2 linked regions of the Streptomonospora nanhaiensis genome follow. The protein of the gene in region 1 binds, or shares a complex with, the protein of each later gene. Links are inferred from orthologs where the notes say so. Each region holds a gene or a part of one and is shown in the gene's direction. Other genes may lie near its edges.

Region 1 (3,670 bases):
TTCGCGATCGACAGCATCCCGGCCATCTTCGGCCTCACCCAGGACCCCTACCTGGTGTTCACCGCCAACGCGTTCGCGCTCCTGGGCCTGCGCCAGCTGTACTTCCTGCTGGCCGGCCTGATGGACCGCCTGGCCTACATCAGCTGGGGCCTGGCCGCCATCATGGTGTTCATCGGCATCAAGATGATCCTGCACGCCCTGCACGAGAACCACGTGCCCGTGCCCGAGATCAGCACGGGCCTGTCGCTGGGCGTCATCTGCGGCGTGATGACCATCACCGTCGTGGCCAGCCTGTTCCAGTCCCGTTCGAAGCCGGGCAAGGAGCCCGAGCCCACCGGAAGCGGTGTCCGCGGCGGTTCCGGCGAGTGACCCGCACTCGAACGGCTGTTCGTCTATAGTGGTTGCCCCCGGCCCCAGGGCCGGGGGCGGCGCTGCCTGGGGCGGAAGTTTCTCCTCGGCCGGTTCGTTACCGTTGACAGGTCCGGACCCGCGCCGCGGTCGGCACCGAGCCATCGTCCTCGGTCTGCCCCATGCCACCGCGCCAACCTCGCGCCGGGCCCTCCGCCCGCCGCCGAACGCGCGAGCCGATCCCGAAAGGGCTGATGAACCACATGGCCGAAGAGCTGGTGATCCGGGGCGCCCGGGAGCACAACCTCAAGGACGTCAAGCTCGACCTGCCGCGCGACTCCATGATCGTGTTCACGGGGCTGTCGGGATCGGGCAAGTCCTCCCTGGCCTTCGACACCATCTTCGCCGAGGGCCAGCGCCGCTACGTGGAGTCGCTGTCGGCCTACGCCCGGCAGTTCCTCGGCCAGATGGACAAGCCCGACGTCGACTTCATCGAGGGCCTGTCCCCGGCGGTCTCCATCGACCAGAAGTCCACCAGCCGCAACCCCCGCTCCACCGTCGGCACCATCACCGAGGTCTACGACTACCTGCGCCTGCTGTGGGCGCGCATCGGCGTGCCGCACTGCCCCGAGTGCGGGCGTGAGATCGCCCGCCAGACCCCCCAGCAGATCGTCGACCGCGTCCTGGAGCTCCCCGAGGGCACCCGCTTCCAGGTGCTGGCGCCGGTGGTGCGCGGCCGCAAGGGCGAGTACACCGAGCTGTTCAAGGACCTCCAGACCAAGGGCTTCACCCGCGCCATGGTCGACGGCACCCTTGTCCGCCTCGACGAGGCCCCCGCGCTCAAGAAGTACGAGAAGCACGACATCTCCGTCGTGGTCGACCGGCTCACCGTCAAGGGGTCCGCCCAGAAGCGGCTCACCGACTCCGTCGAGACCGCGCTGCAGCTGGCCGGCGGCACCATCGTGCTCGACTTCGTCGACGAGCCCGAGGACAACCCCGAGCGCGAGAAGGTGTTCTCCGAGCACCTCTACTGCCCCTACGACGACCTCTCCTTCGAGGAGCTGGAGCCGCGGTCCTTCTCCTTCAACTCGCCCTACGGCGCCTGCCCCGACTGCGCCGGCCTGGGCACCCGCATGGAGGTCGACCCCGAACTCCTGGTCCCCGACCCCGCCAAGACCCTCAACGAGGGCGCCATCGCGGTGTGGTCGGGCGGGCACGCCCTGGAGTACTTCGGCCGCCTCATCCAGGCCGTGGGCGACGCCATCGGCTTCGACATGGACACCCCCTGGGAGCGGCTGCCCAAGGCCGCCCGCAAGGCCCTGCTGGAGGGCCACGACACCCAGGTGCACGTGCGCTACCGCAACCGCTACGGCCGCACCCGCTCCTACTACACCAACTTCGAGGGCGTCATCCCCTGGGTGAAGCGCCGCCACTCCGAGAGCGAGAGCGACTCCGGGCGCGAGCGCCTCGAAGGCTTCATGCGCACCGTGCCCTGCCCCAGCTGCCAGGGCCGCCGCCTCAAGCCGGTGGTGCTGGCCGTGACCGTGGGCGGCTCCTCCATCGCCGACGTCAGCGCCCTGCCGCTCAGCGAGTGCGCCGCCTTCCTGCGCGACCTCAAGCTGAGCGAGCGCGAGCAGGTCATCGCCGCCCAGGTGCTCAAGGAGATCAACGCCCGGCTCGGGTTCCTGCTCGACGTCGGCCTGGACTACCTCTCCCTGGAGCGGTCCGCCGGCTCCCTGTCGGGCGGCGAGGCCCAGCGCATCCGCCTGGCCACCCAGATCGGGTCGGGCCTGGTGGGCGTCCTCTACGTCCTGGACGAGCCCTCCATCGGCCTGCACCAGCGTGACAACTTCCGGCTGCTGGAGACCCTCCAGCGGCTGCGCGACATCGGCAACACCCTCATCGTGGTCGAGCACGACGAGGACACCATCCGCGCCGCCGACTGGGTGGTCGACATCGGTCCCGGCGCCGGCGAGCACGGCGGCGAGGTCGTCGTCTCGGGCACCGTCAACGACCTCCTCAACAGCACCACCTCGATGACCGGCGACTACCTCACCGGGCGCCGCCGCATCGAGGTCCCCGAGGTCCGCCGGCCGCGCGCCAAGGGCCGCGAACTCGTGGTCAAGGGCGCCCGCGAGAACAACCTCAAGAACATCGACGTCGCGTTCCCCCTGGGCGTGTTCACCGCCGTCACCGGCGTCTCGGGCTCGGGCAAGTCCACCCTGGTCAACGAGATCCTGTACAAGGCGCTGGCCAAGGAGTTGAACGGCGCGCGCTCGGTGCCCGGCCGCCACACCCGCGTCAACGGCCTCAACCAGGTCGACAAGGTCGTGCACGTCGACCAGAGCCCCATCGGCCGCACCCCGCGCTCCAACCCGGCCACCTACTCCGGGGTCTTCGACCACATCCGCAAGCTCTTCGCGCAGACCACCGAGGCCAAGATGCGCGGCTACCAGCCGGGCCGCTTCTCGTTCAACATCAAGGGCGGCCGGTGCGAGGCGTGCGCCGGCGACGGCACGATCAAGATCGAGATGCAGTTCCTGCCCGACGTCTACGTGCCCTGCGAGGTCTGCCACGGCGCCCGCTACAACCGCGAGACCCTCGACGTCCACTACAAGGGCAAGACCATCGCCGACGTGCTCGACATGCCGATCGAGGAGGCGCTGGACTTCTTCGAGCCCATCTCCGCGATCCGCCGGCACATGCAGACCCTCAACGACGTCGGCCTGGGCTACGTGCGGCTGGGCCAGCCCGCCACCACCCTCTCCGGTGGCGAGGCCCAGCGGGTGAAGCTCGCGGCCGAACTCCAGCGCCGCTCCACGGGGCGTACCGTCTACGTGTTGGACGAGCCCACCACCGGCCTGCACTTCGAGGACATCCGCAAGCTGCTGGGCGTGCTCAACCGCCTTGCCGACAGCGGCAACACGGTCATCGTCATCGAGCACAACCTCGACGTGATCAAGACCGCCGACTACATCATCGACATGGGCCCCGAGGGGGGATCGCGCGGCGGCACCGTGGTGGCCACCGGCACCCCCGAGGAGGTCGCCAAGGTCGAGGAGTCCTACACCGGGCACTTCCTCGCCCAGATCGTCTAGCGGCGGGCGCGGCGGCGCCCCGGCCGCCGCGCCGACAGCAAAGGAGCACAGCGACCATGAGCCAGGACACCCCCGCCGAACGGCCGGCCGCACTCGGCCGCCGCATCCTGGCCCGGCTGGTCGACGTAATCGTCCTGGGCGCCATCGGCATGCTCGTCACCGCCGCGGTGGTCAGCACCGTGCCCGGCGCCGACGACCCCCTGCGCATGGACGTCCTGCCCACC
Region 2 (4,478 bases), 3.0 Mb from region 1 along the record:
GTGTGTGTCGTCCGCCGGGCGGGGCGGGCCTCGCGCGCCCGCGCGGAGAAGGGCGGGGACACACCTGCGACGGGAACATGGCGCCCCCGACGGTCGTTACGTGAGGTGATCGCCCTTCGTCCCGCGACCCGACCGGCCGCCTCCCGCACGACCTCTCCACCACGGGCCGCGCGCTGGAAGCACCCGACCGGCGGGACACCCGGCCCACCCGGCGCACACCGCACCCACCCGGCACGCACGGCGGCCCTCGGCGGCCAGAAGGAGGGACATGACCCGGGCCACACGACCGAACCGCGACACGGTGCCCCCGCGAGCGGTCGGCGGCGTAGTCTTGCCCACGGGGCCCCTCGCGCCTGAGCGCGCCGGTCGCCGGGGCCCGCTGCGCGCCGCCCGCGCGCCGCACCCGCGCCCCCACGGCGTTCCCGGCCGCCGGCCCCCGGCACGAGCCGCGGACCGCAGCCTGGCCGGTACCGCCGGCACCACCGCCACAGCCTCTTACCTGGTGATATGAGCCTTTCAGGACTTCTCGCGGTCGTCGCCGACGACCCGGCACTCAACTCCGCGATCAACACCGCACGCGGCGGTCACGATCCCCGCCTGGACCTGGTCGCGCCGCCGTCGCTGCGGCCGTTCCTGATCGCTGCGCTGGCCGCCGACGCCCCGGTGGGCGCCGCGCGTCCGGTGCTGGCCATCACCGCCACCGAACGCGAGGCCGGAGACCTCTCCGAGGCGCTGGGGTCGCTGCTGCCCTCCGACTCCGTGGCGCTGTTCCCGGCCTGGGAGACCCTGCCGCACGAACGGCTCTCGCCGCGCTCCGACACCGTCGGCCAGCGGCTGGCCGTGCTGCGCCGCCTGGCCCACCCCGACCCCGCCGACCCCCTGACCGCGCCGCTGCGCGTGGTGGTCGCCCCCATCCGCAGCGTGCTGCAGCCGCTGGTGGGCGGGCTGGGCGACCTCACCCCCGTGCGCGTGCGCCAGGGCGACGAGGTCGCGCTGGAGGACGTCGTGGCGGCGCTGGTCGAGGCCGGCTACGCCCGCGTCGACCTGGTCGAGAAGCGCGGCGACCTCGCGGTGCGCGGCGGCATCCTCGACGTCTTCCCGCCCACCGAGGAGCACCCGCTGCGGCTGGAGTTCTGGGGCGACCAGGTCGAGGAGATCCGCTACTTCCAGGTCGCCGACCAGCGCTCCATCGGCGAGGGCCAGTCCGAGGCCGCGTCCGGGCTGTTCGCGCCGCCCTGCCGCGAGCTCCTGCTCACCGACGACGTGCGCGAGCGCGCCCGCCGGCTGGCCGCGGAGCACCCGGCCCTGGCCGAGGTCCTCGACAAGCTCGCCGACGGCGTCGCGGTCGAGGGCATGGAGGCGTTCGCGCCCGTCCTGGCCGACCGCATGGAGTCGCTGTTCACCTACCTGCCCGAGGGCGCCCACATCGTGGGCTGCGACCCCGAGCGCATCCGCACCCGCGCCGTCGAACTGGAGGCCACCAGCCGCGAGTTCCTCGACGCCTCGTGGATCAACGCCGCCTCCGGCGGCGAGGCGCCGATCGACCTCGGCGGGTCCGCCTACAGGTCCATCGCCGAGGTCCGCTCCGACGCCGCCGAACTGGGGCTGCCGTGGTGGTCCATCTCGCCGTTCGAGGCCGGGCCCCGCGCGGGCCGCGCCGAGGGCGGCACCGGGGACACCGACGACGCCGACGAGCCCGGTCTGGAGCTGGGCGCCTCGGCCGCCGAGGCCTACCGGGGCGACACCGAGCGCGCGCTCGCCGACGTCAAGTCCTGGCTGCACGACAGCTGGCGCGTGGTGCTGCTGACCCCGGGCCACGGCCCCGCCGAGCGGCTGGTCGCCATGCTCCGCGACGCCGGGCTGGGCGCCCAGCTGCGCGGCGACGTCGACACCCCGCCCGACCCCGCCGTGGCCACGGTCACCACCGGGCTGATCGACCACGGGTTCGTCTGGCGGTCGGTGCGCCTGGTGGTGCTCACCGAGACCGACCTGGCCGGGCAGAAGTCCTCCACGCGCGACATGCGCAAGATGCCGAGCCGGCGGCGCGGCACCGTCGACCCGCTCCAGCTCAAGTCCGGCGACTACGTGGTGCACGAGCAGCACGGCGTGGGCCGCTACATCGAGATGGTCAGCCGCAGCGTCCAGGGCGCCACCCGCGACTACCTGGTCATCGAGTACGCCGCCACCAAGCGCGGCCAGCCCGGCGACCGGCTGTTCGTGCCCACCGACCAGCTCGACGAGGTCACCCGCTACGTCGGCGGCGAGGCCCCCACGCTGTCGAAGATGGGCGGCGCCGACTGGTCCAAGGCCAAGAGCCGCGCCCGCAAGGTCGTCCGCGAGATCGCCGGCGACCTCATCCGGCTGTACTCCGCCCGCCAGGCGTCGCCCGGCCACGCGTTCGCGCCCGACACCCCCTGGCAGCGCGAACTGGAGGACGCCTTCCCCTACGTCGAGACCCCCGACCAGCTCGCCGCGATCGAGGAGGTCAAGCGCGACATGGAGAAGCCGGTCCCCATGGACCGGCTGATCTGCGGCGACGTCGGCTACGGCAAGACCGAGGTCGCGGTCCGCGCGGCGTTCAAGGCGGTGCAGGACGGCAAGCAGGTGGCGGTGCTGGTGCCCACCACGCTGCTGGTGCAGCAGCACATGTCCACCTTCACCGAGCGCTACGCGTCCTTCCCGGTGAGCGTCAAGCCCATGTCGCGGTTCCAGACCGACGGCGAGGTCGAGGCCACCCGCGAGGGGCTGCGGCGCGGCGAGATCGACGTCGTGATCGGCACCCACCGGCTGCTCTCCAGCGAGACCAAGTTCAAGAACCTGGGCCTGGTCATCATCGACGAGGAGCAGCGGTTCGGCGTCGAGCACAAGGAGGCGCTGAAGCGGCTGCGCACCCAGGTCGACGTGCTGGCGATGTCGGCCACGCCGATCCCCCGCACGCTGGAGATGGGGCTGACGGGCATCCGCGAGATGACCACCATCCTCACCCCGCCCGAGGAGCGCCACCCGGTGCTCACCTTCGTGGGGCCCTACGAGGAGAAGCAGATCGCCGCCGCCATCCGGCGCGAGCTGATGCGCGAGGGCCAGGTGTTCTTCGTGCACAACCGGGTCGCCTCGATCGACCGGGTCGCGGCGTCGCTGAGCAGGCTGGTCCCCGAGGCCCGCATCGCCTACGCCCACGGGCAGATGAACGAGCAGCAGCTCGAACGGGTGATGATCGACTTCTGGGAGAAGAACTACGACGTGCTGGTCTCCACGACGATCGTGGAGTCCGGGCTCGACGTGCCCAACGCCAACACGCTGATCGTGGACCGCGCCGACACCTACGGGCTCTCGCAGCTGCACCAGCTGCGCGGCCGTGTCGGGCGCGGGCGCGAACGCGCCTACGCCTACTTCCTGTACCCGCCGGAGAAGCCGCTGACCGAGACCGCCCACGAGCGGCTGGCCACGGTCGCCCAGCACACCGAGACCGGCGCGGGCATGTACGTGGCGATGAAGGACCTGGAGATCCGGGGCGCGGGCAACATCCTGGGCGCCGAGCAGTCGGGCAGCATCGCGGGGGTCGGGTTCGACCTGTACGTGCGCATGGTCGGCGAGGCGGTGCGGGAGCTCAAGGGCGACCCCACGGCGGGCGACGAGCCCGAGACCAAGGTGGAGCTGCCCATCGACGCCCACATTCCGCACGACTACGTGCCGGGCGAGCGGCTGCGGCTCCAGGCGTACAAGCGGATCGCCGGGGTCACCAGCGAGGCCGACATCGCGGCCGCGCGGGAGGAGCTGGTCGACCGCTACGGCCCGCCGCCGCAGCCGGTGGACAACCTGCTGGCGGTGGCCCGGTTCCGGGTGCTGGCCAAAAGCGCGGGGCTGACGGACGTGGTGCTCCAGGGCACCCAGATCCGCTTCGCCCCGGCGGAGCTGCGGGAGTCCCAGCAGCTGCGGCTGCGCCGGCTGTACCCCAAGTCGGTCTACAAGGAGCCGGCCCGCACCCTGCTGGTCCCGGTCCCCAAGTCCGGCGGCATCGGCGGCCGCCAGCTCCGCGACCTGGAGCTGCTGAAGTGGTGCACCGACCTGGTGGAGGCCCTGTTCGAACCGTCCCGCCGGAAGGCGGATGCGTCGGCTCAGCGCTGAAGTAGGTGGCACGCCTGGGGCGCCCTCGTTTTCGAGGGCGCCCCAGGCCGTCTTCGGCCCCGCCGGGGGACCATCCCCGCGTGCGCGGGGAGCACCTTGCTGAACTGGGATGATTCCTGCGTTAGAGGCGGTTTTTCGCCTCTTTGCGGAATTGCCGTCACCCGCCCTTACTCCCATTCGGGGGCGCCCGGCCGGCGTCCCGAGGCCGTTATCCACAGGGCACGCGGGATCTCCCTCTCCTGACCCCTTGTTGACCTGCATAAACATTCAACAGGGGTTTTCCCTGCGCGCGTCATGCACCTGTGCGGCGAATACGACTACCCTTAGTGCTCGTCAATGTACTAACCGTGGTA

Evidence for each region.
Region 2: the proteins of uvrA (region 1) and mfd are in contact, whole or in part, in a crystal structure (PDB 4DFC), measured with the Escherichia coli proteins. The link is inferred for Streptomonospora nanhaiensis from one-to-one orthologs.

The regions. Positions count from the first base shown.
Region 1 is NZ_JACCFO010000001.1:5,824,328-5,827,997, forward strand. Bases 279-3,646 are described here. They hold uvrA (excinuclease ABC subunit UvrA), read left to right. Parts: upstream 279-611; coding sequence 612-3,446; downstream 3,447-3,646. Other genes in these bases: HNR12_RS25640 (TerC family protein), read left to right, coding at 279-369; HNR12_RS25650 (RDD family protein), read left to right, coding at 3,503-3,646. Outside these bases: more of HNR12_RS25640, read left to right, coding at 1-278; more of HNR12_RS25650, read left to right, coding at 3,647-3,670. UniProt on the Escherichia coli protein: The UvrABC repair system catalyzes the recognition and processing of DNA lesions. UvrA is an ATPase and a DNA-binding protein. A damage recognition complex composed of 2 UvrA and 2 UvrB subunits scans DNA for abnormalities.
Region 2 is NZ_JACCFO010000001.1:2,777,787-2,782,264, forward strand. Bases 150-4,325 are described here. They hold mfd (transcription-repair coupling factor), read left to right. Parts: upstream 150-507; coding sequence 508-4,125; downstream 4,126-4,325. UniProt on the Escherichia coli protein: Couples transcription and DNA repair by recognizing RNA polymerase (RNAP) stalled at DNA lesions. Mediates ATP-dependent release of RNAP and its truncated transcript from the DNA, and recruitment of nucleotide excision repair machinery to the damaged site.